Regions from separate parts of the Peribacillus sp. NPDC094092 genome, predicted to be linked through region 4. Evidence: riboswitches for the same ligand, from Rfam matches in the RefSeq annotation. Region 4 holds a riboswitch; each other region holds the start of a gene.
The links. A riboswitch is a leader RNA that binds a small molecule or an ion and turns the genes downstream of it on or off. The one in region 4 is predicted to bind thiamine pyrophosphate.

Region 1 (4,917 bases), 560 kb from region 4:
CGGTACCTGTAACATTAGTTAAAAGGAGGTTCCCATTGTCAATGACGGACGTATGTTTTCCATCGCTGACCGCATCCTTAGCTCCGCTGACCACGACGATACTATTCAATTTATTTGCTGCCCGTGTAGCCAGTTCTGCATTGCTAATCGCTAGTTCCTCCGAATCCACCCCGCGTGTAACGGTATCCCCACCCATCAATGATAGAATCTCACTCGCATTCCCGCGAATGATTTGGAAAGAAACCTTACTAAGGAGCACCTTGACCTGCTCTGTACGATAGGGGGTGGCACCAACTCCCACAGGGTCCAAAATGACCGGGATATCCAGGTCATTTGCCGTCTTTCCGGCAATCTCCATTGCTTCCAAGGCTTTATCATCGATCGTACCGAAATTCAAGACCAATGCATCCGCTAATTTGACCATATCCGCCACTTCTCTTGGGCTCGAAGTCATTACTGGTGAACCACCGATGGCAAGGGTGGCATTTGCACAGTCGTTGACCGTAACAAAGTTGGTGATTTGGTGAATGAGTGGTTTTCTTTCTTTTACCTTCACGAATAAATCGGCTGCAGAAACCTTCATATTAATTCACTCCGTTCTTTTTTTGAAAATGAATGAAAATGATGGACAGGTCCATGACCTTTACCGATTGAAAAGCTATTGCGTATCGCTTCAGAAATATAGGTCTTGGCCTTTTCGATAGACACTTGCAAGGGCAGCCCATTTGCCAGGTTTGATGTAATGGCGGATGATAGGGTACAGCCAGTGCCATGAGTGTTTTTTGTATGAATGCGCTCTCCCTCGATCCAATGGAAGTCAGTGCCATCATAAAAAAGGTCATTTGGATTACCTGCTGCGTGGCCTCCTTTAAGTAAAACGGCCTTTGGCCCCATTTCTTGTATGGACATGCATGCCTTGTGGAAATCTTGTTCCGTTCGAATCGACAAGCCAGTAAGTACTTCCGCTTCCGGTACATTTGGGGTTACAAGTGTTGCAATCGGGAGCAAATCCACTTTTAAGGCAGAGACAGCCTTTTCGTCGAGCAAATGGTGGCCGCTTTTGGAAATCATGACAGGGTCAAGAATAATGATGGAAGGCATGAAGTTTCTAAGGGAAGCAGCGACTGTTTCCACGATTTCTTTTGATCCAAGCATGCCTATTTTTACTGCATCGACAGGAATATCTTCAAAGATCGCTGCAATTTGATCAGATATGATTGCTGTTTCAATTGGCTGCACTGAACGGACTTCCATTGTGTTTTGTGCGGTTACGGCTGTGATGGCAGACATCCCAAAGACACCATGTGCAGAAAATGTTTTTAAATCCGCCTGTATTCCAGCACCGCCCCCTGAATCAGAGCCTGCGATGGTTAATGCTGTTTTCATAAAAAAACCCCTTCATATAATTATTTTTTAGAAGTATTTTAAGTAATATGAAAGCTAAAATCGCCCCAGTGAATGAACTGAGCATAAAAGCCGGTAAAAAACCAAAAAGAGCCGCTTTTTCCCCCAATAGGAGGAGGGCAAGTGGATAACAGGCTAGGGAACCGAGAATGCCGGTCCCGATCACTTCACCTAAACAGGCGAATTTTAAGCTTTGTGTTTTTCGATAAAGGATGGCAGCCAATAGTGCACCGATCATGCTGCCGGGAAAAGCAAAAATTGAACCGGTACCAGACATGTTTCTAATGATGGAAACTAAAAAAGCTTGTGTTACAGCATAAGCTGGCCCCAATAGAACGGCCGTCAGGACATTTGCCAGATGCTGAATGGGAAAGACTTTTGCAAAACCTGCAGGGATGAAAATAAATGAACTGGTCAGTGTCGTTATAGCCGTGATCATGGCAGTCAATGTCAGTTTCTTGATAGGATTCATCATCATGCCAACGACCTACAGCGGCCAATCCTGTTCATTTTGAACCATATCCCAGAATAAATATTCATATCGGGAAGTAACCAAAAAGTGCTTTTCTAATCTAAGAAGTTCTGTTTCTGGCATGCCTTCCGTCAATTCCTCCAACAAAGCGATCAGCCATTTGTGTGCTTCCCCGAATTCAGGAGATGAATAGGATCTTATCCAATCTGCGTAGCGATTGTTTTCCAATGCTGCCCCATTTTGTTCTTTTAATAGCAAACCGATTTCATAATAATCCCAAGCGCAGGGCAGGAGACAGGCGATCAAGTCTGCCAAAGTCCCATGCTGAGCTGCATTTAGCATGTATCCTGTATAGGCTAGAGTGGTTGGAGTGGGTTCTGTTTCTTCCAATTCCTTGGAACTGATCCCGAATTCGGAAGCATAATGCCGATGAATATCCATTTCCACTTGAAGGGTTTCATTTAAAATGCTCGCAAACTTTGCCATGGTTTCGATGTTATGTGCTTTGATGACACCTAAAGCAAACAGCTTGGAATAATCCATGAGATAGATATAGTCCTGCTTCAGGTAATAAGCAAATTTCTTTTCAGGAAGCGTACCATTTCCAATTGCCTGGACAAAGGGATGTGAATGGTTCCTTTTCCAAATCTCTTTTGACCGTGCATGCAGTCTATCACTGAATCTTTCTAATTTAACATTCTCCATTGTTCATCCTCCTTTAGAATGGATCCCTTGTTAATGAAAAAAACCCGTTCCTGAATTCGGAACGGGGTAGATGGATATAGTCTGAAAATGGACGATATCATCCACTTCCCTCCGCCGGTATGAGCCGGTTCAGGTTCAAAGGGTCCGGAACTAATTCCATCTCAGTCTTAAAAAAAGACTCCCCTAGTGGTGTGAATTGTATGTAATTACTGACATCATATCAGAAAGACAAGAAAATGCAACCTGTATTTGAAAGAGGGACCCCTTAATGTCCAGGAAAAAGGGAGAACCAGGTAATTGACTTTTGATGGTTATTAGGATAAAATCATGTCTACATCATTTATATATCGATTTCTTATCCAGAGAGGTGGAGGGACTTGGCCCAAAGAAACCTCGGCAGCGGACCCGTTTGGGAACTGTGCTAAATCCAACAAGCATATGCTTGGAAGATAAGAAGAGCCGTACGGACACTGTCAGCCTCTTCTTGAATTAGAAGGGGCTTTTATTTTTGGGAAATAACGTTTAGTGACATAATAGAAAAGGTATATATAATTTGGTGAAAATCTAACAAGTTGATAAAGTTTAGCTACTAGAAGCAGGCTCTAGGATGACTAGGAAAGGAGCCATTTACATGGCAGAATTATTTAAGAGGATTGAACAGAGGAAGGCAAAGCTTATTGAAGAGTTATTGGCCAATGGAGTATACAAAACCTCTGATGAAAGGCACCTTTATGATGCCCCATTAAAAGTACTTGAAGATGAATATAAGGTTGTTATAAATAGACCTAATACCGAGTCACCTTCCGAATGGATGACATAGTAAACGATGACTATATTTTGGGTTCTTGGATAAGGGATATGATGTAAGCATTCGCAGTCTACACTAGTGGATGCTTTTTTTGCGTTTGATAGAAAATGACACTAAATATACATAATTATAGAATTTAATAGTCATTTTGTCACATTTAACCTTTAAAATAACACATTTATTTTCTGAAAAATAGTTGATTTTAACTAGTGGTTTCATTATGATGAAAGTGTAAAAATATTGAATAATTAGGAGGTGACTATATAATGCCTTGCCGTAAGGTAACTATAGAAAAAGTAGAAGAGAAGAGAAAAGAAATGATCAACTTGGCAGCAATTTACGGCTTATCAAGTCTGCTGACTGTTCAAGCCAGTCAAGAATTGGATACACTATTAAATGCGTTAACAAGTAAAAGAGATGCCGAACATTTTCCCCTCCAGAAAGTATATAGGTATTTTTAAATGAGCCAATTCGCCCTCGATTAAGATTAAAAAGCTACTGCTCAAGGCAATAGCTCAAAAGAATAATATTAAATATCGACACGTTTACCAAGAATGACCAAATCCCGCTCAATCCCATCCAGCTCGGCAACTTGAGGTAAATGTGCCCATTCTTCAAACCCGAATTTGGAAAAAAGCTTTAGGCTTGGTGTATTGTGCGCGAAAATGAAACCCAATAGAGTCTTAACACCTAATTTTGGACTCAATTCAATAGCCTTTTGAATCGAAATTTGTCCGATTCCTTTTCCCCGGAAATAATCATCAATATAAATGCTGATTTCGGCAGTGGAATTATATGCCGGCCGGCCATAGAAGGATTGAAAGCTCATCCATCCAGCAGTTTTCCCTTCTATAGTAATGATAAATAGCGGTCTACTTTCTAAATGATGTTCCTCAAACCATTTAACCCTCGATTGGACGGATACAGGCTCAGTATCTGCCGTGACCATTCTTGACGCAATTGTCGAATTATATATTTCAACAATTCTGGGTAGATCAGATAGTTCTGCCTCTCTAAACTCTATGTGCTCTTCCATGATTTAAACTCCTAACTATCATTTATTCAATCTCCAGAATGAAGGGTAATCCCGTTTTTTGTTTTAGGGACGGTGAATGACACCCAATCCATTGAAAGTTTTATATAATCATACACTCTTTACTCTTTATCTGACAATTTTTTTTATGTTAAGACTGCAGGTGTTTTGGGTATGTAAAAGATTAAATACTTCTAGTAAAGAGACAAGAGGAGAAGCAAATGAAGAAATTGGCAGTTTTTTTGATTATAGTACTAGTTATATGTTTTGCTGCATATGAATTTCAGGCATCGGAGTCGGAAGATGTGCAAAGGGTGATGGCATTTGGAGATTCATTAACCTATGGAAAAGGGGATAAGAACGGGGAAGGATATATAGAAGGCCTTGAGGATGAATTGAATAATCCGCAATCGGAACAAAAAGTGAGTTTTTGGAATTACGGTATAAAAGGCCAGGAAACGGATGGTGTGATGAAACAGCTTGATGATTACCGTA
Region 2 (4,917 bases), 1.5 Mb from region 4:
TTAACACTTGCAAAAGTGTGGATTTACCACATCCAGATGGTCCCAACAATAACACTTTCTCCCCTTTATCAAACGATAAGGATAGATCCTTGAATAACAAAGATTCGTCACCGGGAAATTTCATTCTTAACTTCTCAACTGAAACGATTGGTTCCATGGCCCTCAACCTCTACTTTTGATCCAGTTCTGCATAATCTTTACTTGTAACCGGGCGAACAAGATTGGTTACTCCTGTTGCTTCCAGAACTTTGACTAGATAATAGGCAATCACACCTGCAAAGAATATGGAACCCACAAACCTCGCTATCATGAACAACAAAAGATTCCAAGTAGAAAGCGCACCTATTTCCCCGTATGCAAAATCCATTAGTACTGATGCAAGGCAGGAAGCTACCGCAGCTAAAACAGCCACCGACATATTGAATTTTTTATATTTGAACGCCATGAACACCAGTTCCGCGAACAAACCTTGTACCACCCCATATAACAGTACGGTCAGCCCCCAAGGAGAACCTAGAAAGAATTCCCCGGAAGCTGCAGCAATCTCCGCCAAAAGTGCCACACCCGGTTTCCGTAAAATTAAAAAGGCGACGGGGCCAGCTATAAACCACATTCCATAAATAAGTTGGTCCAAATGTAATCCTAATGGTTTAACGGAATAATAAATCGAACCCCAAAGGATGTAAACGATTCCGAATGCTACCGCAATCACGATCGTGACTAATATATCCGTTAATTTCAATCCTTTTTTCATTATTTCATTCTCCTTTATACTTCTAGTTTTTCTTGATGCACTGGCCATGTCTCTAAACGATAAGCCATTTCCCAAAAAGAGTATTCATATTGGCTGCTTAGGATAAAATGCTCTTTCATCCTTTCCTTATCTTCCTCTGTTACTTTTTCAGCAATCTCATCAAGCCTCGTAATTTGTTCTTCCACCAAAGTGCGGAACCACTCTCCTCCGTACGCCGCTATCCATTCTTGATAAATCGGCTCTTCAGGTGTGCATCCTTGCAGCCTTTCGCCTATTTCATAATACAGCCAGTAACACGGCAAGATAGCTGCAATAACATCCCCTAAATGTCCCGAATAAGCTGCACGATACATATGGGAGGTATAGGCGTACGCAGTCGGGGCGGGTTTGAAATTTTCCCTTTCCTCTTTTGTGATGCCTAATCTCTCAGAAAAATTCTCATGAAGCTTCAACTCCGCTTCATATGTTCCTTGTGCATGGCCGGCAAGCCTGCTTGTTGTATGTAAATCTGTAGCTTTGACTGCCCCTAGAGCTTGAACTCTAGCAAAATGAGATAAATAATAGGCATCTTGCATGACATAAAAACGGAAACATTCCAATGGCAATGTACCATCTCCTATTCCTGCAACAAACGGGTGATTAAAACTAGCTTCCCAAATATGATCAACTTCACGACGGATTTCCTCTGAAAACTTCATGTCCATTACCTCCAAATTGTATTTTTCAATGAATCTTAAAGAAAAAAAACTTTTATCACCCCTTTTTTTGCAAACAAAAAACCACTTTCTTTAACGTAAGAAAGTGGTTGTACTTGAAAAAATACAGAAAAGTATTGTTCCAGACCCCACTTCCCTACGCTGGTATAAACCAGATCAGGTTCTAAGGGTCTTAAAGTCATCTTTAATCTCAGCTTCTGCGGTAAAATCAACTTTTACCAATAAAGCACCCCTAGTGGTACAAATTGTATATTTAATTTCCATTTGCCTTTATATTAACACGATAAATCCAATTGTCAAACGTATTAGAAAAAGTTTTCACCTTAATTTTTTAGATCCAGTCTTGCATAAACACCTAACTTGATTGATTAAACCATTGTTAATCCACCATTTACGGAAAGAGTTTGCCCCGTAATATACCCTGCATCTTCCGAAACGAAATAGGCAACAGCACTGGCAATGTCCTCTGGTTGTGCTAACCGACGAAATGGAATCGCTTTTTCCAAGGCACCTGCTATACCTTCATTATAAGAGCCTATTTCTTGAAATAGGGGCGTATCAGCAGGACCTGGCGCAATACAATTTATGTTGAGTTTGTGACGTGCCATTTCTCTTGCTATCGTTTTTGTGAAGGCAATCACCCCTCCCTTTGCAGCCGAATAAACTGCCTCTCCACTTGATCCTACTCTAGCTGCATCGGATGCAATATTCACTACCTTTCCGTAACCATTTTCAATCATGAGAGGTAAAATTTCCTTGCAAGCATGGATCTGCCCAAGTAAATTAATATCGATAATCCTTTTCCAAGTGCTAGGATCACTTTTTAAAAAAGGTTCCACCTTATCCCAGCCAGCATTATTAACCAATATATCTATTCTTCGATAATGGTTCACTGATTCTTCAACGGCTTTTTTAACACTTTCTAATTTCGTTACATCACAATGGACCGCTCTTGCTTCAAAGCCCGACTTTTCGATTAAAGAAACCGTTTCCTCAGCATTTTTATGATTTATATCCGCCACGATGATGTTAAAATTTCGAGAAGCCAATTTTTTTGCAATCTCCCTGCCAATTCCGCTTCCGGCACCTGTAATAAATGCTATTTTTTTATTCATCTTAGTCCCCCTCCACTTACAACATTTAGTAAATATGGATATAGTTAAGCTGCTTATATATTGTCGATTATCTTTTCATTTATCATTTCCCGGAGCCGGAATTTCTGAATTTTCCCGCTTGCCGTACGGGGAAAATCATCCATTATTTCTAGAAATTCAGGCCAATATTGTTTGGCCAAACCCTTTTCCGAGAGAAATTCCTGCATGGACTCCATCGTGATCGGACTCTTCCCCGTTTTCATGCTGATACATGCACATGCTTTTTCCTGAAGACGGGAATCTGGAACTGCAATAACCTGAGCGCTGGAAATATCCGGGTGTTCATACAATACATTTTCTACATAAGCGACTGGAATATTTTCACCGCCCCGTATGATTATGTCTTTGTTTCTTCCAGATATTCGAATATACCCGTCTTCATCAATGAATGCTCGATCACCGGTAATGAACCATCCGTCCCTATACTCAGCTAAAGTATCATCGATTCGTTTAAAATAGCCGACAAAAAGAGCTGGCCCCCTTACTAATAAAGAGCCTTCTATATTCGGGGCGCAGACCTCTCCTTCAAAATCGACGACCTTTAGCTCCATTCCCGGAAACGGAATTCCGTCAGTATTCGTCAGTTTTTCTACTGGATCTTCAAGTCTTGTCAAGGTTACCAAGCCATCTTCTGTTTGCCCCCATCCTGACAAAATCTTGAACGGTATTTTTTCCATGGCTTCCTTTACTAAATGCCTGGGAATCGGAGCACCTAAAGCCACGAAGACTCGTAGCGAATTAAGGTCAAACCTTTCTACCCCCTCCATTTGAACCGTATCTTGCAGAAAAGGAGTAGCTCCTGCCGTAAACGTTATCTTTTCCCTCTCGACCCATTCAATAAATTCCCTCGGATTCCAAATGTCTTGATAGACTCCCGTACCTCCAATATGAGTAGGGAGCCTAACTCCATAACCAAAACCTGTTTGATGGGCGAATGTAGACGCCATGAAAAGAACATCATCGGATGTTAAATGTAAACGGTCAATCCAATAATTCGTTGATATACAAAGAGTATTATGTGTATGCATAACTCCTTTTGGACTCCCTGTGGTTCCCGAGGTAAAGATAATTTCAGTCACATCATTGGGGTCATGTGTGATTTCATCCAAAATGGATGAATCCATCCGTTCTTCCCAAGGTTCCTCAAATAAGGAGGAGAACAGTTTCATCCCATTAGGTGCACTGTCACCAATCACATAAATATGTTTCATTGACGGCCATTGTTGGCTTAGTCTTTCAATCATGTCAGGGTAATAAAACCCACGGAAATACTCTGGTACAACAATCATCTTAGATTCTGCCATCCTGACCATATAGCCAATTTCCCTATCTCGATAAATCGGTATCAATGGATTGCTAATGGCACCGATCCTCGTAACAGCATAGTGCAAAATTATAAATTCATTCCAGTTAGGCAGTTGAAAAGAGACAACATCCCCCTTACCCAATCCTATATGCAAAAGGCCCAAAGCGATTCGATCGACCAACTTACCAAGCTGCTTGTAAGTAAAACTACTTTTTTTATCGATAATCGCCACCTTATCTGGATGCTTTACTATAGCATCATTCAAATAATCCAAGATGGTTCGGTTTGGCCAAACGCCTTGAAATTCTGCCACATATTCCTGAGTCAAAATCGTCTCCAATTTCACCAGTTTTCATCCCCCTCATCATATTCTGAATTTTTTAAAATCTACAGGCCTCTTTTCTAAGAAGGCGTTTTTTCCTTCTTCCGATTCTTTAGTATTGTAAAACATCGCTAAACTGCCCATCGATAGTTGTGAAATCCCTTGAATGTTGGCACTATCTGCATTAAAGGAATATTTGAGCATTTTTAGCGCCGTAGGACTCTTATCAAGGATCTTTCTTGCCCATTCTTCTGCTGCATCGTGCAGTTGTTCCGAGGCAACGATTTTGTTCACAAGTCCCATTTCCTTTGCTTCTTGTGCAGAATATTGTTCACATAAATACCAGATTTCCCTTGCTTTTTTTTCTCCGACAATTCGTGCTAAATAAGCTGAACCAAACCCTGCATCATAACTACCGACCTTTGGCCCGCTCTGGCCAAATTTTGCCGTGTCAGATGCAATTGTTAGGTCACAAATGACATGAAGGACATGCCCGCCTCCGATGGCAAACCCATTAACCGCTGCAATGACAGGCTTAGGAATGTTCCGGATCGTTTGGTGCAGCGTTTCGATTTCCAGTCCCATTCCACCTCCTAGACCACCCGAATGATCATACCCCCCTTCTTCTCCCTTTTCTTTTTGATCGCCACCTACACAAAATGCCT
Region 3 (4,917 bases), on a different contig from region 4:
CACTGAAAACGAGCTTCAGGAATGGGTGAAAAAAGCAAGGGATGCCGGAATGCCGATTGCTGTTCATGCGATTGGCGATCTCGCTTTTGAATACGTCTTGAATGCAATAGAAACCCTTCCCCCGAAAAAGGGGCAGAGGGACCGGCTCATCCATGCGCAGATTGTCCGGCCGGAGCTGTTGGAGCGGGCGGCAAAGCTGCCGGTAATCTTTGATATCCAACCGGGCTTCGTCCCGTCCGATTTTCCGTGGGTGGAGGAAAAGGTTCCAGCTGATCTATTGGAATTCTCCTATGCCTGGAAAACCTATTTGAAGTTGGGCATCATTTGTGCGGGAGGGTCGGATGCGCCCATTGAACCATTAAATCCTATTTTGGGCATTCATGCAGCTGTCACAAGGATGAAAATCAACAGTGAGGACCGGACCGTATATGGTTTGGGTGAAAGGCTTTCCGTATACGAGGCTTTCTCACTGTATACAAAAGGGAGTGCTGCAGCAATCGGCCAGGAAAAACGTCGCGGTGCGATCATGGAAGGGTACGATGCAGATTTTACCGTGTTTAATCTGGATGTCTTTGATGTTGAGCCGGATGATCTCCTAAAAGCTGAGGCGGTCATGACGGTCATTGATGACAAAATCATGTATGATAAAAAATAACAGTTGCAAAAAAAGAAATGGGAATACAAAATTGTTAGATGGATTTAGATAAAGGAATGTAAATGGAAAGAAGGCTTGTTATGAAAGTGGATGAACAAAAAGAAGGGGCGATCTATGCAGCCCTTTCTTACATGATGTGGGGAATCGTGCCGGTTTACTGGAAGTTCCTTCAGGGAGTCGGTGCAACAGAAATTTTAGCTCAGAGGGTATTATGGTCTTTCGTGTTCATGCTGGTGTTATTGATGTTCATGAAAAAGTGGCAAGCGTTTCTTGTTTATGTCAAAAACATAATGGGAAATCCCAAACTCTTTACGGCATTACTTACGGCGTCACTGCTTGTTACAGCTAATTGGGGAGTGTTCATCTGGGCCGTTAATTCAGGCCGGATCCTCGACACGAGCCTTGGATATTATATCAATCCGTTAGTCAGTGTACTATTGGGAGTGATAGTCTTAAAAGAAAAATTGAGCCGGGCCCAAATCATTTCATTCCTGCTTGCAGGAATCGGCGTCTTGATCCTTGGCATTCATTTCGGCACGATTCCGTGGATCTCTCTTGTTTTGGCCATGACCTTCGGATTATACGGTCTGGCAAAAAAAATGATCAAGGCCGAATCGGCGATCGGGCTGACGCTCGAAACGATGATGGTAACCCCTCTTGCCCTTGGTTACCTGATATACTTGATGAACCAATCAGAAATGCAATTCTTTACAGAGGGAAGCACAAGCCTGCTATTGGTGGGAGGCGGGATTGTAACGGCATTGCCTCTTTTATATTTTGCGAAAGGGGCGGAGAAGATCCCGTTATCGATGCTTGGCATTTTTCAGTATATCGCTCCGACCTTATCTTTATTGATCGGTGTATTCGTCTATCATGAAAGTTTTACGAAAGCACATCTTTTAGCCTTTTTGTTCATATGGTCAGCCTTGGCTGTTTATACAGTATCCATAACGAAGTGGGGTCAGGCAAGTGCCCGCAGGTTCAAAGGCAAAGGGAATATTGGTGCTTGAATAACAAAAAATGCTTGGGAGATTTCTCTCCAAGCATTTTTTTTATGGCGGTATTTAATGAAACGGTTTTACGGCATAGGAGAAATGCCAGGGTCATGAAAGGTAAATATTCGAACCTATTTCAGTTACAATACAATTGGAAAGGCTGGAAGGACTTTGATTTGGCTTTGCACGGGGGATGTTTTGTCGGAATTGGCTATAGAAGGAACTATCCAGGAAAATGATATGAGTTGTCAGGTATGCCGATATGGTGGCGAATGGCTTTCTATTGCTATTTAATTCCGTGATGATTCCCTGTGCACTGGTAATGCCGATTCCGTGACCATAATAGAGGTTGTTTCCTAATAATATGGCATTTTCACCTTGCCATTCAGGAGTTGACTCGTCGTGCTCAGGGTTTTTGAAATAAACGCAATCTCCCGGTAAATAATCCCTTCCTTGATGAATATCGAGAGCCATATTTTGTGGAGGGTGCCAGTCATATAAAACTAGGTTTGAAAAAAGGTGGTCGAAATTCCTGGGGCCGATTAAATCCAATATGGCCTTTAGAAAAGTGACGACTATCGCTGTCCCGCATTCGAAAGCATAAAGCCTTCCATTTATGAAAATGTCAAGGAGTGCAGCATGAGGGAGAACCCCTGGCTGAAGGGTAAAGGTGCCATCCTTTGAAAGGCGCCAATATTGTTTATTGGATTCCGATTCCTCAAGTGTGGAAAATTCTGCATCACTTTTATCCAACGCAATGGCTGCCGCAATGACTCGGTTTCGCAGTTGTATCTCGAAATTAAACTCTCCAAAGTTCCGGTATTCAAAAACGTTCGAATCCTCCGCCAGCGATTGAACAATTTCAAGCGATTTAGCAGGTGCTATTCCTGGTTGGATTTGACTGACATCTAACCATTTGTGATTAATCTTTATCATGATCATATCCACCTTTTGCTTATTTAAATGAACGGTTAATAAAACGGGTAAACAAAAATGTCTACATAATGCTCATTATATGAATGCCAGCAAGGAAGTGACTATTTGGAACGTTTCAGCGCCTTTGCAGCCGAGAATGATTGGAATGAAAAGTGGGCAGAAGTTTTTTGCTTTCATCGCAAAAGATGTTTTGCTGGATATCCTAGATGACTGGAATACCTTTCCAATTAGCGAGAAGAAGCAAATTAGTATTCCTTTTTCCCCATGAATTGATATAATGGGAGAGAAAAGTTCATATGTGCGAGAAATGTAGGGGGGCCGGTACTGCTGGCTGAGATTGCATCCTTTAGATGCTGACTCTTTGAACCTGATCTGGATGATGCCAGCGGAGGGAACATATTATGACTGACTTTCTGTTTTATATGTTAACGTCCGAATTCACCTTCGGGCGTTTTTTGCTTATTTATCCAGTATTTGAATGAACCCTGGAGCCCCGATATGGTTCCGGCATATGGATCTTATATGATGTGTAGGAGGATAATGACTTGAATAAATTCTTGCCACTGTTAACTTCGTTGTTCCTTTTGGCTGGATGCGGTGCAGGCGGAACGAATGAAAAAGAAGAAGCATCTAAAAATGAAGAATTAAAAAAAGTATCGGTCGTGCTCGATTGGACACCGAATACAAACCATACAGGATTGTATGTAGCCAAGGAAAAAGGTTATTTTAAAGAACAAGGTCTTGATGTGGAAATTATCATGCCAGGTGAAGCAGGAGCTGATAAGCTTGTCGCTTCAGGAAAATCTGAATTTGGCGTCAGTTACCAGGAGGGCATAACGCAGGCCCGTGTGCAGGGTGTGCCAATTGTTTCGGTAGCTGCCGTCATCCAGCATAATACCTCGGGATTCGCTTCCCCTGAAGCAAAGAACATTAAAACTCCCAAGGATTTTGAAGGGAAAACGTATGGTGGCTGGGGATCTCCGGTTGAAAAGGCCATCATGGATTCACTCATGAAAAAAGAAAATGCGGATGTAAATAAAGTGGATATAGTCAATACAGGAGACACGGATTTTTTCACTTCGGTTAAAAGGGATATAGATTTTGCCTGGATTTATTATGGATGGACAGGCATTGAGGCTGAATTGCGAAATGAGAAGCTTAATATGGTTTACTTAACCGAATACTCTGATAAACTTGATTACTATACGCCTGTATTGACTACGAATGAAAAGATGATAAAAGAAGATCCCGAGACTGTTAAAGCATTCGTTCATGCAGCATCGAAAGGGTACCAGTTTGCGATCAAGAATCCTGCTGATGCAGCAGACATGTTAACAAAGGCTGCACCGGATCTTGATGCAAAACTGGTGAAGAAAAGCCAGGAGTGGCTTGCAGACAAGTATCAGGATGATGCTCCGCGATGGGGTGAACAAAAGCTTGAAATTTGGAAGAATTACAGTGATTGGATGATTGAAAATAAGCTTCTTGAAGGTGATTTCGATCCTGAAAAGGCATTTACCAATGAATTTTTACCAAAATAGGAGGAAATGCAATGGCCAACTCATTAATTAGTATACAGATTATCCCTAAAGGGGAAAATGTCATCCCAATGGTCGATGAAGCAATCAAGATCATTGAAGAATCAGGTGTCAAGTATGAGGTTCACCCGCTTGAAACGACAATGGAGGGTGAGCTTTCCGAACTTTTTGCCGTGATAGAAAAAATGAATGTAAGAATGATTGAAATAGGATCGCCGAATGTCATTTCCCAAGTGAAAATATTATATCAGCCAAGCGGGATTACGATGGATACGTTAACGGAGAAATATCGGGCATGATCGGAAGGGGAATTTGGAAGAAGGGGGCTCCCTTCTTTCTTTTATTATTGTTGCTGATAGTATGGGAGTCAGTGACAGTCTTATTGAAAGTCGAAGAATGGCTGCTTCCCGCTCCATCTGCCATTTTCATTGAAGGAATTGAGTCGTCCGGCAATCTTTTCGGACACCTTATATCCACAACCGAGCTTGCGTTGTCGGGTTTTTTTATTGGAAGCTGCATCGGCTTATTGATAGCGGCAATCTTACACCTATTTCCAGGTGTGAAGGACGCTGTTTATCCACTGCTCATACTATCACAAAATATACCGATCATTGTTTTGGCGCCGCTCTTGGTGATCTGGTTTGGCTTTGGCATGCTGCCTAAGTTAATAGTGATTTCGCTTGTATGTTTTTTTCCGGTTGCGGTTGCATCATTGGACGGTTTTCGCCAGACACCCTACGAACTTAAGCATTATTTCAAGATGATGGGAGCGGGAAAAAACCAGCTATTTTGG
Region 4 (4,917 bases):
AGATGGAGTATTTATATTATATAATGATAGTGACAAAGGAGGATGTATAGTGGTATTTAATTCGGCAGCAGAACTTTGTGAAGGGTTTGGATATCCGTCCGTTCACGTTAAATTGACGATGGAGATCGTCGATAAGAGATTGGGACCTGTAACGGCGGAAGCAGAGATTGCCATCAAGCCTGTTAAGTCAAAGGAATATCTAGAAGTACTGGTGGAAGAGTTGGAATCGGAGCATATCTTTGCTGATGAAAATGGCAGTATCTATGGCAGCTTCGGCATCGATCAAAGCATCCAGATATATGATGAAGTCCTGACTACAATTCCGTTCGAAGAGGTAATAGGAAAGGAAAATTGGAGAGAAACGATTGAGGAATCAACCACTGTGGATAAGCTAAAGGAACATCTGGGGAAATCACTCAATGATTATCAATTCAGTGATTTGAGCGGAAAATATAAATTCAGGAAAAGATGTACGATAACGGAACTTCAATTCATGGAATAAACCAAACAGGAGAAGGCGAAATGCTTTCTCTTTTTTTCGATGCTATCATAATCAAATGCTTATAGGGACACAATCCGTAAGATTTTTAACATACACATTGTCTAGGGATCAGTAGGTTTTTATGGTTTCAACATACATTTTTTTATGGGTTTACATAGGGTAATATATTGATAAGGGCTTTTACTAGAAAGTGAAATGTATATGTTAAAAGATAAAAAGGAGAAGATATGAAAATTGGTTTGGTACGGCATTTTAAGGTGGCACATGAATTTCCCACTGGGAGACCGGTGACGGCGGATGATATGAAGCAATGGTTCGAGGATTATGATGCAGCGGATATCATTTACGGAACGACTTTATTTGGTGTGGAAGAATGGCAGGAATGCTATAGCAGTGATATGTCGAGAGCTGTCAAGACAGCGGAACATATCTATCCAGGTACGGTTCATCGTATGGAGGAGCTGCGGGAAATTCCCTCCCCCCCACTTAAAGGAAAAGTTAAGCTGCCGTTCATCCTTTGGGCCATCTGGATTCGCTGCTGCTCGGTAATCAACAAGCAGACAAGGGCGGAAATTAAGATTGCAGAGCGAAGGATCAATAAAGTATTGGATGAAGTCTTAGCAAAGGGAGAAAGGGATGTTCTGATCGTGAGTCATGCCGCCCTCATGGTATATATGAGGAAAGAGCTGATACGACGGGGGTTCACCGGTCCAAAATTCAAGATTGCCAGTAATGGAAAGCTTTATGTATTTGAAAGGTGATAAAAGGAAAATATCGGGTTTCCCACCAGAAAGGGTAAGGCATTTTCCGAATAGTTATTCTTTTTTTATTGGTTGTGGTTTATTATTGTAATAGTATAATTTTTACGAATTCAATAATAGGGAAAGAGGGGTGGACATTTTGCTGAAGGCAGTTTTTTTTGATTTAGATGATACATTACTATGGGATCAGAAAAGTGTAAAAGAGGCTTTTGTGGCCACATGTGAAGTGGCCAAGGAGAAATATGATCTGAATGTCGAGGAGTTTGAAGAAGCGGTGCGGAAGGAAGCGCGCGAGCTTTATTCTTCTTACGATACATATGCATTCACACAAATGATCGGAATCAACCCATTTGAGGGACTATGGGGTAATTTTCGGGATGATCATGATGAATTCCGAAAGATGGCCGGGATTGCACCAGGTTATCGGAAAGAAGCGTGGACGAAAGGGTTATTGGCATTAGGGATCGATGACCCGGAATTTGGGCTTGAACTGGCAGAACGTTTCCCTGCCGAGAGGCGCAAAAAACCATTTATCTATGAAGAAACATTCCGTGTTCTGGATGAATTAAAAGGGAAATATAAATTGCTATTGCTTACGAATGGATCTCCTGAACTGCAAAATACCAAACTTGAAATTACGCCTGAACTGGTTCCTTATTTCGACCAAATCGTGATTTCAGGCGCATTTGGACGAGGTAAACCGGATGCCTCCATTTTTGAGCATGCTTTGGAAATCATGGAGCTTGGTAAGGATGAAGTATTGATGGTCGGAGATAATTTAATGACCGATATCCTTGGAGCATCACGCGTAGGCATAAAGTCGGTTTGGATAAATCGCCATGATAAGGAACGGAATGAAGTGATTCCAACCTATGAAATCAAGCATTTAGAGGAGCTTTACCCAATCATTGAGAACCTGAGGAATTAAATGACGGTCCTCTCCAAATAACAAATTTTGGAGAATTGTAATGAAAATATTAGGTCTTTCAAATTATTTACAGAATGAAAAGGGTGAGATATAGTAACCCTGTAATCAATTAAATTATTCAGACTAGGGGTGTCCAATAAAAGTTGGGCTGAGAGAGAAGCGCTTTAGCTTCTTAACCCTCAGGACCTGATCTGGTTCATACCAGCGTGGGGAAGTTAGAATCTACTAAACAATGACATTTCAATTGGTCATTTCTGTAGCCATACTAACGTTAGCCAGGTCTTAAATAGGAGATCTGGCTTTTTCGTGCGAAATGGATTGGATTTTGTCCTTTTTAAATAACTTAAAAAGGAGAAATGAAATCATGATGAGTAATTCAGTAAATGACATGAACGTTTCAATCATGTCCAGCTTTGCCGGGAGTAAAAAAGTGTATGTTGAGGGATCTAGACCCGATATTAAAGTACCTATGCGTGAGATTAAGCTAAGTCCGACTACAGGGTCATTCGGCGAAGAGGAGAATCCGCCTTTACGAGTTTATGACACAAGCGGTTTTTATACGGATTCAGAATATCCCATTGATATTCGTAAAGGTCTTGCCCCGATTAGACGAAGCTGGGTCCTTGAAAGGGAAGATGTTGAAGAGTATGAAGGACGTGAAATAAAGCCCGAAGATAACGGGTATAAAAAAGAGTCACAAACCAAAGCAGAAGTTTTTCCGGGATTGAAAAGAAAACCATTGCGTGCAGTGAAAGGGAAAAACGTAACCCAGCTCCATTATGCCCGAAAAGGTATCATTACCCCGGAAATGGAGTTCATTTCGATCAGGGAAAATGTTACCCCTGAGTTCGTAAGAGAAGAGGTAGCTAGCGGGCGGGCGATCATTCCGGCAAATATTAACCATCCTGAAAGTGAGCCCATGATCATCGGGCGTAATTTTCATGTGAAAATAAATGCGAATATAGGAAATTCCGCTGTTAGTTCATCGATCGAAGCTGAAGTGGAGAAAATGACTTGGGCTACACGTTGGGGTGCAGACAATATAATGGATCTTTCCACCGGAAAGAACATTCACACGACACGGGAATGGATTATCAGGAATTCACCTGTGCCAGTCGGGACGGTTCCGATCTATCAAGCATTGGAAAAAGTGAATGGAGTCGCGGAAGATTTAAATTGGGAAGTTTTCCGGGATACATTAATCGAGCAGGCTGAGCAAGGTGTCGATTACTTCACCATACACGCCGGTGTGCTTTTGCGTTACATTCCCATGACAGCAAAACGAGTTACGGGAATCGTGTCCCGAGGGGGCTCGATCATGGCACAATGGTGCTTGGCCCACCACCAAGAAAGTTTTCTCTATACCCACTTTGAAGAGATTTGTGAAATCATGAAGGCGTATGATGTCTCATTCTCATTAGGTGACGGCCTCCGTCCTGGATCCATTGCAGATGCAAACGATGAGGCTCAATTTGCTGAATTGGAGACACTTGGGGAATTGACGAAGATTGCTTGGAAGCACGATGTTCAAGTCATGGTGGAGGGACCCGGTCACGTACCGATGCATTTGATTAAAGAAAATATGGATAAGCAGCTTGAAGTCTGTCAAGAAGCACCATTCTATACCCTGGGACCATTGACAACGGATATAGCTCCTGGATACGATCATATCACTTCTGCGATTGGTGCTGCCATGATTGGATGGTTTGGAACTGCCATGCTGTGTTATGTGACACCGAAAGAGCATCTGGGACTTCCGAATAAAGAAGATGTTCGTGTAGGGGTCATTACTTATAAAATTGCGGCCCATGCAGCAGATCTTGCTAAAGGCCATCCGCAGGCAAGAAAGCGGGATGATGCCCTTTCAAAGGCTAGATTCGAATTTCGTTGGAGAGATCAATTCAATCTTTCCCTCGATCCTGAAAGGGCGGTTGAATATCATGATGAAACACTTCCGGCAGAGGGTGCCAAAACAGCCCATTTCTGTTCAATGTGCGGCCCGAAATTCTGCAGTATGAGGATTTCCCAGGATATCCGTGATTTGGCGAAGGAAAAGGGTCTGGGTTTTGATTCGGTAATCGATGAAGGTCTGAAAGAAAAAGCGGATGAATTCAGGAAAACGGACGGGGAAATCTATCAATGATTCCGACGAGAGGGAGAATTCGATGAATCGGGTAATCCAAATAAAAGTTGAAATGAAACAGTTGGAAGCTCAATTGGAACAGCTGAAAAGGGAGCTGAACATTTTTCGCGAGAATTGTAATCATGAATTTGTAAAAACTGATTATAGTCAACAATGTATAAAGTGCCACTTAATTGAAAGCCTGCAATGGTAGTGATTCCGTAATCGTCTTCATTATCGAAATTAATCCCTTAATCATGTTGGGCATCAATCACAATGTCACCATGATTGGGGGATATTTCATTACTATTTACATGCTTGTTTTATTAATATGAAGAGGAGGAGGGACAAGCCATCCTTTTTCCTTATTCAATCTTAGGAAGTCAGCACCCATTGCAGCTTTATTGGTATGGAATTGTGCGAACATCTGTGCAATATCTTCGCGGATGCATTGACCCATGATTTGGCTGCAAGCAACTAATCCTGCATTTATATCGATTGATACTGAAGCAGAGATTTCAGGATCTTGAAAACGTGCCCCTCCAGGAATATCCTCCAAATTAGCTTTAGGCCTTTCAGGTGGTGACGGAGGCAGTCCTACGTT

Region 1: linked by a shared signal. The riboswitch ahead of tenA (thiaminase II) and the one ahead of thiC (phosphomethylpyrimidine synthase ThiC) in region 4 are both predicted to bind thiamine pyrophosphate.
Region 2: linked by a shared signal. The riboswitch ahead of tenA (thiaminase II) and the one ahead of thiC (phosphomethylpyrimidine synthase ThiC) in region 4 are both predicted to bind thiamine pyrophosphate.
Region 3: linked by a shared signal. The riboswitch ahead of ACQKNS_RS12065 (ABC transporter substrate-binding protein) and the one ahead of thiC (phosphomethylpyrimidine synthase ThiC) in region 4 are both predicted to bind thiamine pyrophosphate.

What each region holds. Positions count from the first base shown of each region.
Region 1 is NZ_JBNNUC010000001.1:1,277,040-1,281,956, reverse strand. Features, by position in the region: gene thiM (hydroxyethylthiazole kinase) at 1-583, opposite strand, end outside; gene thiD (bifunctional hydroxymethylpyrimidine kinase/phosphomethylpyrimidine kinase) at 580-1,386, opposite strand; gene thiW (energy coupling factor transporter S component ThiW) at 1,355-1,876, opposite strand; gene tenA (thiaminase II) at 1,892-2,581, opposite strand; TPP riboswitch at 2,671-2,776, opposite strand; SAM riboswitch class I at 2,934-3,037, shown strand; gene ACQKNS_RS06090 (Fur-regulated basic protein FbpA) at 3,213-3,401, shown strand; gene ACQKNS_RS06085 (aspartyl-phosphate phosphatase Spo0E family protein) at 3,656-3,850, shown strand; gene ACQKNS_RS06080 (N-acetyltransferase family protein) at 3,919-4,425, opposite strand; gene ACQKNS_RS06075 (GDSL-type esterase/lipase family protein) at 4,644-4,917, shown strand, end outside.
Region 2 is NZ_JBNNUC010000001.1:309,002-313,918, forward strand. Features, by position in the region: gene ACQKNS_RS01435 (ABC transporter ATP-binding protein) at 1-157, opposite strand, end outside; gene ACQKNS_RS01440 (ECF transporter S component) at 170-754, opposite strand; gene tenA (thiaminase II) at 769-1,452, opposite strand; TPP riboswitch at 1,587-1,714, opposite strand; gene ACQKNS_RS01450 (SDR family NAD(P)-dependent oxidoreductase) at 1,839-2,585, opposite strand; gene ACQKNS_RS01455 (AMP-binding protein) at 2,639-4,276, opposite strand; gene menB (1,4-dihydroxy-2-naphthoyl-CoA synthase) at 4,295-4,917, opposite strand, start outside.
Region 3 is NZ_JBNNUC010000002.1:634,098-639,014, forward strand. Features, by position in the region: gene ACQKNS_RS12050 (amidohydrolase) at 1-655, shown strand, start outside; gene rarD (EamA family transporter RarD) at 736-1,665, shown strand; gene ACQKNS_RS12060 (protein-glutamine gamma-glutamyltransferase) at 1,759-2,586, opposite strand; TPP riboswitch at 2,888-2,997, shown strand; gene ACQKNS_RS12065 (ABC transporter substrate-binding protein) at 3,132-4,127, shown strand; gene ACQKNS_RS12070 (thiamine-binding protein) at 4,139-4,423, shown strand; gene ACQKNS_RS12075 (ABC transporter permease) at 4,420-4,917, shown strand, end outside.
Region 4 is NZ_JBNNUC010000001.1:1,837,950-1,842,866, reverse strand. Features, by position in the region: gene ACQKNS_RS08780 (hypothetical protein) at 50-502, shown strand; gene ACQKNS_RS08775 (histidine phosphatase family protein) at 730-1,263, shown strand; gene ACQKNS_RS08770 (HAD family hydrolase) at 1,403-2,191, shown strand; TPP riboswitch at 2,307-2,421, shown strand; gene thiC (phosphomethylpyrimidine synthase ThiC) at 2,556-4,334, shown strand; gene ACQKNS_RS08760 (hypothetical protein) at 4,357-4,527, shown strand; partial or broken gene ACQKNS_RS08755 (DUF3231 family protein) at 4,624-4,917, opposite strand, start outside.